DNA from 2 places in the Blastococcus montanus genome. Region 2 is predicted to be linked to the other one. Evidence: riboswitches for the same ligand, from Rfam matches in the RefSeq annotation. Region 2 holds a riboswitch; the other holds the start of a gene.

Region 1 (5,781 bases), 140 kb from region 2:
TGCCGCACGTCGTCGGTCGGCTGGGGCAGCGTCTGCGACCGGGTGATCGTGGTGAAGTCGTAGCGCCGGAGCTTCACCGTGACGGTCCGGCCGGAGAAGGCCGACGCCCGGAGCCGCGCCCCGACCCGGGCGGCCATCGAGTCGATCTCGCGACCCAGCACGTCGAGGTCGGTGAGGTCGCGCTCGAACGTCTCCTCGTGCGACACCGACTTGACCCCGCGGTCGGGGACGACGGCGCGGTCGTCGTCGGCGCGGGCCAGCGCGTGCAGCCCCGCGCCGTGGGCCCGCCCGGCCAGCGCCACCAGGTCGGGGAGGGACTTGGCCGCCAGGTCGGCGACCGTGGCCACCCCGACCTGGCGCAGCCGCTCGGCCGTGGCCGGGCCGACGCCCCCGAGCCGGGTCACCGGCAGGGGGTGCAGGACGTCGAGTTCCTTCCCCGGGGGCACGACGACCAGACCGTCGGGCTTGTCCAGGTCGGAGGCGATCTTGGCCATGAGCTTGGAGCTGCCGATGCCCACCGACCCGGTGACGCCGCCGGTGGCCGCGGCGATGCGCTCCTTGAGCCTCTCGGCCAGTTCCGTCACAGCGGAAACCGAGAGGTCGCGCGGTGCGCCGGCGGCGAGGTCGACGTACGCCTCGTCGATGGAAACCGGCTCGACCAGCGGGGAGAGTTCGCGGAGCAGATCCATGACGACGTCGGAGGTCCGCCGGTAGGCGGCGAACCGGCCACCGAGGAAGGCCGTCCCCGGCGGGCAGCGGCGGCGGGCCTCCGCCGTGGACATCGCCGATCGCGCCCCGTAGGCCCGCGCCTCGTAGGACGCCGTGGCGACGACGCCGCGCCCGCCGACCCCGCCGACGACGACCGGCCGGCCGCGCAGCGAGGGCTTGTCCCGCTGCTCGACGGCGGCGAAGAACGCGTCGAGGTCGAGGTGCAGCACACTCGCCTCCCGCCGCATGCCCTCGATGATCGCCCGAACCGCTGCGTGGGGGTGCAACGACCCTCAGACCGGGACGGCCCACTCCTCGCGGGCGTGGGCCGCGCGCCAGAACTCGAGCTCGTAGCGGGTGGCGACCGCGAACGCCGCCTGCATGGCGGGCTCGTCGGCCGGCGACGTCGCCGCCGCCGCGTCGGTGAGCGCCCGGGCGCGGGCCGCCGCCAGCTGGAACGGCTCGGCGTCGTAGGTGGCCACCCAGCGGCGGTACGGGTGGCCGGCGGCCGCCCGCGCCTCGCGGGCCAGCCGCTCCCCGACGTGGGCGTAGATCCAGTAGCAGGGCAGCACGGCGGCGGCCGCGACGGCGTAGGGCGCGGTCGCCGCCGTCGCCACCAGGTACGAGACGTAGCCCAGGCAGGTGGGTGACGCGGCCGGCGGGGGGCCGGCCGGCCCGAGCAGCTCGGAGGCCAGCAGGTCGGCGTGCAGCTGCGTCTCGACGACGCCGCAGTTCTGCGCCCCGCCGGCCCAGAACGCCGCCGCCTCCGCGTCCGGCGCGCGCGCGGCCAGCAGGGCCAGCGCGCGGGCGTACCCGCCGAGGTACAGGGCGTCCTGCTCGAGGTAGTGGCGGAACGCCTCGGGGGCGAGCGTGCCGGCGCCCAGCTCCGCGAGGAAGGGCAGCTCGTCGATCGCCCGGCGGACCTCCGCCGTGGCCGCCCAGGCCCGGGCGCTGAACGTGCTCACGCCGGCCAGATCCCGGCGAAGTGGTGCACCGGCCCGTGCCCGGATCCGATGCGCAGCGCGGCGCCCTCGGTCAGCGCGCGGTGCAGGTAGTCCCGCGCCTCCTCCACCAGCACCGGCCATTCGGGGCGCCCTCCTGCGCGCGCCGCGAGGGCGGCGAGCGCCGACGACAGGGTGCACCCGGTGCCGTGGGTCGCGGAGGTCGCGATCCGCGGCCGGCGGGTGACCGTCGTCCCGGCCGCCGTCGCGAGCACGTCGACGCTCTCGTCGCCGCCGAGGTGCCCGCCCTTGAGCAGCACCGCCCCGGGGCCCAGGTCCAGCAGGGCCTGCGCCTGCCCGGGGAGCTGGGCGACGTCGGTGGCCGGTGCGGTGTCCAGCAGCGCCGCGGCCTCGGGGACGTTGGGGGTGATCAGGTCGGCCACCGGGAGCAGCTCGGCGCGGACGGCGGCGACCGCCTCGTCGTCGATCAGCCGGTCGCCGCTCGTCGCGACCATGACGGGGTCGCAGATCACCGGGCCGGGGCGCCGCGCGGCCAGCACGGCCGCCACCTCGTGGACCACGGCGGCGCTGCCCAGCATGCCCAGCTTGGTCGCGTGCACCTCGACGTCGTCGAGCAGCGTGTGCAGCTGGTGGGCGACGAACTCCGCGGGCACCGGGTGGACCCCGGTGACACCCCGGGTGTTCTGGGCCGTGAGGGCGGTGAGCACGGCGGTGCCGTAGGCGCCGAGTGCGCTGAAGGTCTTCAGGTCGGCCTGGATCCCGGCGCCCCCGCTGGGATCGCTGCCGGCCACGGTGAGGGCGGTGGGGGTCATGACGCCCACGCCGGGTCGGTGCCGTTGTTCTCGCGCAGCGCCGTCCGGGCTGCGCGCAGGTCGATGGCTTCCACGCCGGTGACATCCCTTCGCCAGTGCGAACTGGAGCAGGTTCGACGGGTGTGTTCTCAGTCCCGGGCGGGACACCCCGTGCCACGTACGGTCCGAACCTAACCCAGCCCGCCCTGCGGCGTCACGGGGCGTGGGTGTCCTGGTCCGGCGGGGTCCGGTGCCCTAGGTTCGCGCAGGTGGATCACCATCTCGCCCAGGTGAACGTCTCCCGGCTGCTCGCGCCGCTGGACAGCCCGCTGCTGGCCGACTTCATGGCCGCGCTCGACGAGGTCAACGCCGAGGCCGACCGCGCCCCCGGCTTCGTCTGGCGGCTGCAGACCGAGGACGGCAACGCCACCTCGGTGCAGGCCTTCGGCTGGGACGCCGCCGGCAGCCACGGCGTGGTCGTGAACCTCACCGTCTGGCGGGACGTCGAGTCGCTCGCCGGCTACGTGTTCGGCGGGCGGCACGTGCAGATCATGCGGCGGCGCCGGGAGTGGTTCGCCCGGGCGGCGGAGGCGACGACGGCGCTGTGGTGGATCCCGGCCGGCTCGCTGCCGACCACCGACGACGCCGAGGCGCGGATCCGCCATCTGCGCGCCCACGGGCCCACGCCGGAGGCCTTCACCTTCCGCACGCCTTTCGCGCCGGTGACCGGTGCGGTCGTGCCGGCCGACGACGACTGGCTCTGCCCGGTATGAGGCCGCTCCGGCCGGACCGCCCCCGGGTCGGCCGGGGATCTGGTGCACGACATGGGCGATCGCTAGGTTCCGCCGTGTGACGGGGACCGATCGCCACGGCCGTCCGTACCCACCGGTGGACGGCGACGAGGTCGCCACGCTGCTGGGCTTCCTGGACCACCACCGCGCCACCCTGGCGTGGAAGTGCGCGGGACTGGACGCCGATGCCCTCCGGGTCCCGGTGGCCGCCTCGTCGATCACGCTGGGCGGGCTGCTGAAGCACATGGCTCTCGTCGAGGCGCTGTGGTTCTCGCTGTGGCTGCACGGTCGCAGTCCGGGCGACCCGTGGGTGGCGGTCGACTGGGACGCCGATCCCGACTGGGCGTGGCGCTCCGCCGCAGGGGACTCTCCCGAGGAGCTCCGGGGGCTCTGGGAGGCCGCCGTCGCGCGCTCCCGCGACCTCGTCGCCGAGGCGCTCGCCGACGGCGGTCTCACTCGCCAGGCCGTCGTGGCGCCCTGGCCCCCGGACGACGTCCGGCCGACCCTGCGCTGGATCCTGCTCCACATGGTGGAGGAGTACGCCCGGCACAACGGTCACGCCGACCTCATCCGGGAGTCGATCGACGGCCAGGTCGGCGACTAGCAGGGGCGCTGCGTCTCAGGAGGGTGGCGCGGCTCAGCCCTCGGTGGAGGTGCCGTCCGCTCCCCCCAGTACCGGGGCGGGGGGCGGACGTGCCTCCCGAGCTGCGCCCACCAGTGCGGCGAGGGCGGTGACCGCCGCGGCCGTGACCAGGGTGGCGGCCGGCCCGGCCGAGCGGAGCAGGGGCGCCGCCAGCATGCCGGCGAGACTCGCCCCCAGCCCGGCGACCGCCGACAGGCCGGAGAAGCCGGTGGCCGCCGCGGTGGCCGGCAGCCGGGCCTGGAGGGTCAGGCTCCGCGCGATCAGCGCCGGCGGACCGGCGAGACCTGCGACCGCCAGCAGCGCCGCGATGGCCCAGGGCCCTGGGAGCAGCGGCAGCACGCCCAATGCGGCGCAGAGCACGAGGACCAGGAGGAGCGCGTGCCGGGATGCGCTGCCGGGCCAGTTGCGGCTGCCGTAGACGAGGCCGCCCACCGTGCCTGTCAGGGCGAACACGCCGAGCAGGAGCCCCGCGTGTGCGGGATCGTGGCCCAGCCGGCTCAGCTGCGCCGGGACGACGACGTCGAGGGTGGTCACCCCGAGCATGAATCCCGTGGCACCCAGGTAACTGGGCCAGGCAAGGCGGGCGACGGCGAGGACGGGAGGCGCGGGGACCTCGCCGGCGCCCGGCCGGAACCGGGCTGACCGGGCAGGCGCCGACGCGGCACCCACCGCGGCGATCACTGCCGCCACGGCGATCCGCGGGGCCGATGGCGTAGAGCAGGGCACTGGCGGTGGACTCCAGGCTGAAGGCGGACCGGTGCGCGGCCACCGGGGTCATGTCCGCGAGGCGGGCGCGCTGCTCTCCCGGGACACCGGCCGACGCCGCGCCGGCCACCACGGCGACGGCCAGGAGGCCGGTCACCGGCGCACCGCCGAGTGCACCCAGGGTGACGAGCCCGGTGAGCGCCACGGCCTCACCCAGGAGCCCGGAGCGCACGCCGACTCGCCGGCCGATCCAGGGGGCCGCCAGGACATCCCCTGCGGCGTGCACACCGACCAGTAGCGCGCCGGTCGAGAACCTGCCGGTCGCCCACTCGCCGAAGAGGACCAGGCCGAGCGGTGTCATCGTCCGCGGGAGACGGGCGGCCACGCTGGTCACGGCCCAGCGCGTGAAGCCGGGGGACGTCCACACCGCCCGGAAGCCGAGTTCGCCCGCGCGCGCACCCGCGGCTGTCGCAGACCTCAGCCTGCCACCGTCGAGACGGCGACCAGGGCACCCCCATCACCTCCTTTCGACCTAAAGTCACCGTGCCCACGGAGGATCTGCCTGACGACGACGTCGACCGCATCCGGGAGGCCTGGTTGCGCGAGCGCCCCGGCACGCCGGTGGCCTCCATCGGCGTCATCACCCGGATCTGGCGGATCGCCCGGCTGCTCGAGGACGACCGGCGGCGAACCATGGCGCGGCTGGGCATGGACCCTGGGACGCGCGACCTGCTGAGCACGCTGCGCCGGGAGGGTCCCCCCTACGCGCTCTCGCCGTCGGAACTGGCGCGCCGGATCTCCATCAGTCCCGGGGCGGTCTCACAGCGCCTCACCCGTGCCGAGGAGCAGGGATTCATCAGACGGCGCAGGGAAGGGCTCGACGGACGCCGGGTCACCGTGGCCCTGACCGCGCGCGGCCACGCCATCATCGAGAGCACGGTCGACGACCTCCTGCAGCACGAGGACGCCCTGCTGAGCGGACTGGACAGCGACGACCGCGAGCAGCTGGCCAGGTTGCTCAAGCTGCTGCTCGCCGACCTCGGCGACCGCATCCCTCCCCCGGGCTGATCACCGGACGAGGAGCGGGCATCAGCCCTCGGCGAGGGCGGCGGCGGGGAGCCAGTCGGCGTCGAGCAGTTCGGCGATCTCCTGCAGGGACGAGGTGTCGGCACCGGCCGCCG
Region 2 (5,781 bases):
CGACGGGGCTCCGGCCGGCCTCCACCCCGCGGGTCCGCCGCGCCAGGCGGACCGACTCGAACTCGGCGACCAGCAGCGGCGCCAGGCGCAGGGCGGCGAGCGCGCCGTAGGCGAACCGGGTGGACACCCGCCAGTGGATGGTGAGCGCGTCGGCGAGCCGGACCGGATCGGTGGACGCGACGAGCAGCACGCCGGGCAGGGCCAGGCCGACCACCCGCAGCGCGAGCCCCACCCCGGTCACCGGATCGGCGTCCCCGGAGAGCAGCACGTTGACCACGCCGACGGAGGTGGCGCCCAGGATCAGCGGCCAGGTGCGGCGCCACAGGTCACGCGGGTCGGTGAGCCCGGCGGCGGGCAGCAGGCACAGCTCGGCGGTGAGCACGACCGCCGGGGTCACGACGTCGAGGCTCGTGAGCAGCACCAGCGTGACGATGCCGATCGCGGTCAGCTGCGCGACCGGGTTGATCCGGGACAGCGGCACGTCCCGCGCGGGGCCGAGGGCCAGCGGCGTCGTCACAGCTCGAGCACCTCGTCGGCCAGCACCTCGACGAGGTCGGCGTCGTGGGTGACGGCGGCGACCGCGCACCCGCGGGCGCGCTGCTCGGCCAGCAGGGTGACGACCTCCCGCCAGGTGGCGGCGTCCTGCCCGAAGGTCGGCTCGTCGAGCACGAGCACCCGGGGCGAGGTGGCCAGCACGGTCGCCACCGACAGCCGGCGCTGCTGGCCGCCGGAGAGGGTGTAGGGGTTGGCGTCGGCGAAGGGGGTCAGCCCCAGCCGCTCCAGCAGCTCCTCCGCCGTCGCCCGGGCGGCGGCCGCGCCGGTGCCCGAGCGCAGCGGCCCGAGGGCCAGCTCGTCGCGCAGCCGGCCGGTGAGGAACTGCTGCTCGGGGTGCTGGAACACCGTGCCGATGCGGGTGACCAGCTCGCCGGCGCGCCAGCGGGCCGGGGCCCGGCTCCCGCCGCGCACGCCCGCGGCGAGCTCCGCCCCGGCCTCGACCCGGCCGGTGCCCGGTTCCCGCAACCCGGCGAGGAGCAGGGCCAGCGTGGACTTCCCCCGCCCGTTGGCCCCGGTGACGGCCAGTGCGGTGCCGCCGCGGAGGGTGGCGTCGGTGGGGCGCAGCGCCGGGTGCGCCGCCCCGCGGTAGGTGAACCCGGCGGCCTCCGCGGTGAGGAGGACCGGTCCGTCCGTCGCGGCGGGCAGGCGCAGCCCCTCGGCGCGCCGCGGCGGGCGCCACGTGGGTGGGTGCTCGACGAGCCCGCCCGGCACCACCTCCATCACGCGGTCGACCAGCGGCAGCCAGGGGCCGGCGTCGTGGTCGACGACGACGACGGTGGCCCGGCGGTCGGCGGTGGCCCGCGCCACGGCGGTGCGGACCAGCTCGGCGCCCGGCGGGTCGAGCTGGGCGGTCGGCTCGTCGAGCAGCAGGAGCCCGGGGCGGCGGGCCAGCGCACCGGCGAGGACGAGCCGCTGCTTCTCCCCGCCGGAGAGCGCATGGGTGGGCCGGTCCCGGCCGTGGCCGAACCCCACCGCCGCCAGCACCTCGTCGACCCGTGGCCAGATCCGGTCGGCGGGCAGGCCGGCGTTCTCCAGCCCGAACGCGACGTCGTCACCGGCCCGGGTCATGACGAGCTGGCTGTCGGGGTCCTGCGCGAGCATCCCCAGCCGCCCGCGCGCGTCCGGCGGTGCGACGCCGGCGACGGTCAGCTCCCCGACGAGCTCGGCGGCCTCCGGGTCGAGGATGCCCGCCAGCGCCCACAGCAGCGTGGACTTCCCCGCCCCGGAGGCGCCGGTGAGCAGCACCCGCTCACCGGGCTCGATGGTCAGGTCGACGCCGGTCAGCGCCCAGGCCCGCCGCGAGGCGTGCCGGACGCCCAGGCCGCGGGCCACCACCCGGGCGGGCCGTGCCTCCTCGGACGGTCGCCCGCTGCCCACCACGGTGGGCAGCGGGCGAGCGTCCGGCGAACGTCTGCCGAGCACGACGCCCGCGCGTCAGACGCGCTGGCGGCCCGCGGCGAAGGAGCTCAGCGCCCCCGTCCGGGCCAGCGCGCGGACCAGCAGCAGGCCGACCACACCGGCGAGCAGCACGCTGGAGAGCACGGTGAACACGGCGTAGGCCACGTTCAGCCAGAACGCGACGTCCGGGTAGTAGAGCGTGATGTCGAGGATCGACGTCGACAGCCCGGCGGTGACGCCGGCCAGGATGGCGGTGCCCCAGCCGAAGCTGCGGTAGCGGGTGAGCAGGAAGCCGAGCTCGGCACCGAGGCCCTGCACGAAGCCGTAGACGATGATGATCATGCCGTAGGGGGACCCGAGCAGCAGGCTGACCGCGGCCGCGAGGGTGGAGGCGAACACCGCCGCGCCCGGCTTGCGGACCAGCAGCCCGGCGACGACGCCGGGCATCAGGTAGACGCCGTTGCGCAGCCCCTTGATCGGCGGGAAGAAGTCCAGCGGGGTCGAGGTGGCCTCGCCGACGAGGTTCCACGCCCAGAAGACGACGCCGAAGGCGACGCCCAGGACGGCGGCGACGACGATGTCGACGGTGCGCCAGCGGACGCCACCGGGGTTGCGCTCGGCGGTGTCGGCGGACGACGGACGGACGGCCGGTTCGGCCATGGTGTTCCTCCAGACTCCCTGCGCCGGCATGACCCGGATCAGGTTCGAGGGTCTGCGGTGTCCCGCACTCTCAGCGCCGAAGCGCTCCCCTGCTGTGAATGTGTGTTCAGTTGTGCCGCCGACCCTAGATGCAGGGCCCGGGGTAGGAGCGACCGGGCTTCGCCGGCTTCTCGATCACTCGTCCGGCAGCGCGCCGAGGCACCCGGTGGCCGCCGCCGGGAATGCGGCCGAGCTTCTGACGGGTATCGGCTGACATGGTCCTCAGATCGCTCGCACCGCAGAGAGGGGCACCTCGTCCGCCATTCTCTCCGCAGGCGACTGGACGGCAGTCCGTTGCGTCATGGGGAGATGGCATGTTCGGCCGACACGAGAACGTGAGCACCCTGACGGCTGAGCTCGCGGAAGTCGATGCACAGATCTCCGCCCATCCTCTGGCATCACGCCGCATTCGCGCCGCCCAGGCGGAAGTGGCCAGTTCTGAGTCCAGGGATGCGGCTGAGATCGACGGGGAGCTCGCGGCCGACGGGCTGCCGAGCGTCGAGGAGCTCGGCAGGGCTCACGTGTCCGGCACGTGGAGCTGGTGGAAGCTCCACCGGAGGAAGAGGAGGCACGAGAAGAGGATCGAACGCGCCGCTCGGTGAGCGCACCGAGGTGTCGTGCGTGCGGGATCTGCTCGTCGTCGGGCCGCGGGGTCGGACAGTGAGGTGTCCGGACGACGGCAGCTGGCACCGCTCCTCCACCCTCCGCGATGCCCTGGCGCACGGGGCAGGCGGCCCTCAGCCGAGGAGGCCGAGGAGCAGGTGGGCGTTCAGGCCGATGATCAGCGCCGCGACCACGGCGCCGGCGACCGTGGTGACCCGGCGGTTCACCCAGCCGGCCATGAGGTCGCGGCGGCTGGTCAGCCAGAGCAGCGGGACGAGCGCGAACGGGATGCCGAAGGAGAGCACCACCTGCGACCAGACCAGGGCGGTCGTCGGGTCGCCGCCGAGCACCAGGACGGCCAGCGCGGGGGCGAGCGTGATCAGCCGTCGGGTGAGCACCGGGATGTGCCGCTTGAGGAAGCCGGCCATCACGACCTGCCCGGCGTGCGTGCCCACGGACGACGACGCGAACCCCGACGCCAGCAGCGCGATGGCGAAGGCGAGCGCGGCCCCGGTGCCGAGCTGGTCGCCGAGCCCGGCGTGCACGCCCTCGAGGGTGTCGGCGCCGCTGCCGCTGGTGAACAGCTGGGCGGCGATGACCAGCATCGCGGCGTTCACCAGCCCGGCGAGCCCCATGGCCAGGACGATGTCGAGGCGCTGGGCCCGCAGCAGCCGGCCCCGGCCCTCCCGGGTGCGGCCGGCGGTGACGGAGTCCCCGTAGCGACCGGGGGTGAGCGCCGAGTGCACGTAGATGACGTGCGGCATGACCGTGGCCCCCAGGATGCCGGTGGCCAGCACGATGCTCTCGGACCCCTCGAAGGAGGGCACCATGCCCCCCGCGAGCCCGGCCGGGTCGACCCCGGAGCCGATCAGGGTGTACCCGAACCCGATCCCGATGACCAGCAGCAGGCCGGCGATGACCCGCTCGAACGGGCGGTACCCGCGGGACTGCGCCGCCAGCAGGATGAAGGCGACGACGGCGGTGATGACGCCGCCGATCGGCAGCGGCACCCCGAACAGCAGGTAGAGCGCCACCGCGCCACCGACGATCTCGGCCAGGTCGGTGGCGATGGCCACCGCCTCGGCCTGCAGCCACAGCCCCCGGGTGACCGGCCGGGGCAGGTTCTCGCGGCACAGCGTGGCCAGGTCGCGGCCGGTGGCCAGCCCGAGCTTCGCCGTCAGCGCCTGGATGAGCATCGCCATGAGGTTGGCCGCGACGATCACCCACAGCAGCGTGTAGCCGAAGGCGGCGCCACCGGAGAAGTTCGTGGCGAAGTTCCCGGGGTCCACGTACGCGACGGCGGCGACGAAGGCCGGGCCCAGCATCGACCACAGCCGACGGCGGCCCGGGGCGGGCGGTGCCGGGCGGGTGGCCGGGCCCAGCGTCGTCGGCAGGACGGCGGCCTCGGTCTTCGACAGGTACACGGCGGCCTCGCAAGGAGTGGGTCGGGCAGGTGGCGTCGCCCGGGGTGGGCGGTCGCTGCTGTCCTGCCCGGCGGTGGTGTCACGCCGGGGCCGACCCGTGGCCCCCGGGGGCCAAGGTCAGCCTGACCTTCCCCGCGCGGTCCGGACCAGCTCGTCGATGCGTCCGGCGTGCGCGCCCCGCCAGTACACGTGCCCGCAGGCCGTGCACCGCGCGAACTCGTCGTAGCTGCGGCGGGTCCCCGGCTCCAGCAGGGCGGCGACCTCGGCCTTGGGCACCGGCTCGACGACACCGCCGCAGGCGGTGCAGCGGGTCAGCGGGGCGAGCGGCGGCGCGAACCGGTCGAGGACGTCGGAGAGCTGGGCAGCGGCTCCCGCCCCGCGGACCAGCGCCCCGTGCGTCACGGCCGCGCGCATGAGCAGCCCGCGGTCCTGGGTGAGCAGCACCCGCTCCTCCGCGCCGGCCCGGGCGACGAGGTCGGCGTCGTCGGCCCGGTTCGACCAGGTCGCGTCGAGCCCCAGCAGCCGGAGCCGGCGGGCCAGCGTGCCGAGGCCGACGTCCAGCAGGTACCCGCCGGGTGGGGTGACCTGCGGCCGGGGGGGCTCGCCGATCACGACCGAGCTCCCCGGGCCGGCACGTGCGCTCGGGGGCGCCGGCTCCCCGTCCAGCCACAGGGTGCCGACCTCCGTCGGCGGCACGCCCGCCGCCCGCACGAGGTGACCCAGGGTCGCGTCGGGGTCGAACCGCAGCCGCCGGGCACCGCCGGCCCGGTCCCGCGCCGGCAGCAGGAAACGCAGCGCCGGCGGGACGACGACGGTGACGTCCCCGGCGGTGTGCCCGGTCATCCCAGGGCCCTACCCGACGGGTCCGCGGGGCGACACGTGCGCGTCCCGGCAGGAGTGGGCGGCGCCCGTCCTGGGCACGGATGCACCACCCGCCGTCCCCCGTTCCGTGGAGGTCCCGTGTCCGAGACGACCGTCCGTCCCCTCGCGCTCGTCACCGGTGCCTCGAGCGGCATCGGCCTCGAGCTCGCCGTGCAGTTCGCCGAGCACGGCTTCGACCTGATCGTCGCCGCGGAGGACGCGGAGCTGGAGGGCGCGGCCC

Evidence for each region. A riboswitch is a leader RNA that binds a small molecule or an ion and turns the genes downstream of it on or off. The one in region 2 is predicted to bind thiamine pyrophosphate.
Region 1: it holds a riboswitch for thiamine pyrophosphate, as region 2 does, so the genes downstream of both, thiD (bifunctional hydroxymethylpyrimidine kinase/phosphomethylpyrimidine kinase) here and ABDB74_RS00420 (ECF transporter S component) in region 2, are expected to answer to the same signal.

Annotation. Positions count from the first base shown of each region.
Region 1 is NZ_CP155551.1:4,246,410-4,252,190, reverse strand. Features, by position in the region: gene ABDB74_RS20435 (DNA polymerase IV) at 1-956, opposite strand, end outside; gene ABDB74_RS20430 (TenA family transcriptional regulator) at 1,002-1,673, opposite strand; gene thiD (bifunctional hydroxymethylpyrimidine kinase/phosphomethylpyrimidine kinase) at 1,670-2,482, opposite strand; TPP riboswitch at 2,550-2,643, opposite strand; gene ABDB74_RS20420 (DUF3291 domain-containing protein) at 2,731-3,234, shown strand; gene ABDB74_RS20415 (DinB family protein) at 3,311-3,856, shown strand; gene ABDB74_RS20410 (hypothetical protein) at 3,890-4,585, opposite strand; gene ABDB74_RS20405 (hypothetical protein) at 4,653-4,898, shown strand; gene ABDB74_RS20400 (MarR family transcriptional regulator) at 5,144-5,668, shown strand; gene ABDB74_RS20395 (helicase) at 5,690-5,781, opposite strand, start outside.
Region 2 is NZ_CP155551.1:89,023-94,803, forward strand. Features, by position in the region: gene ABDB74_RS00410 (energy-coupling factor transporter transmembrane component T) at 1-517, opposite strand, end outside; gene ABDB74_RS00415 (ATP-binding cassette domain-containing protein) at 514-1,935, opposite strand; gene ABDB74_RS00420 (ECF transporter S component) at 1,990-2,613, opposite strand; TPP riboswitch at 2,611-2,714, opposite strand; gene ABDB74_RS00425 (hypothetical protein) at 2,967-3,254, shown strand; gene ABDB74_RS00430 (Nramp family divalent metal transporter) at 3,390-4,679, opposite strand; gene ABDB74_RS00435 (Mut7-C RNAse domain-containing protein) at 4,797-5,522, opposite strand; gene ABDB74_RS00440 (SDR family NAD(P)-dependent oxidoreductase) at 5,640-5,781, shown strand, end outside.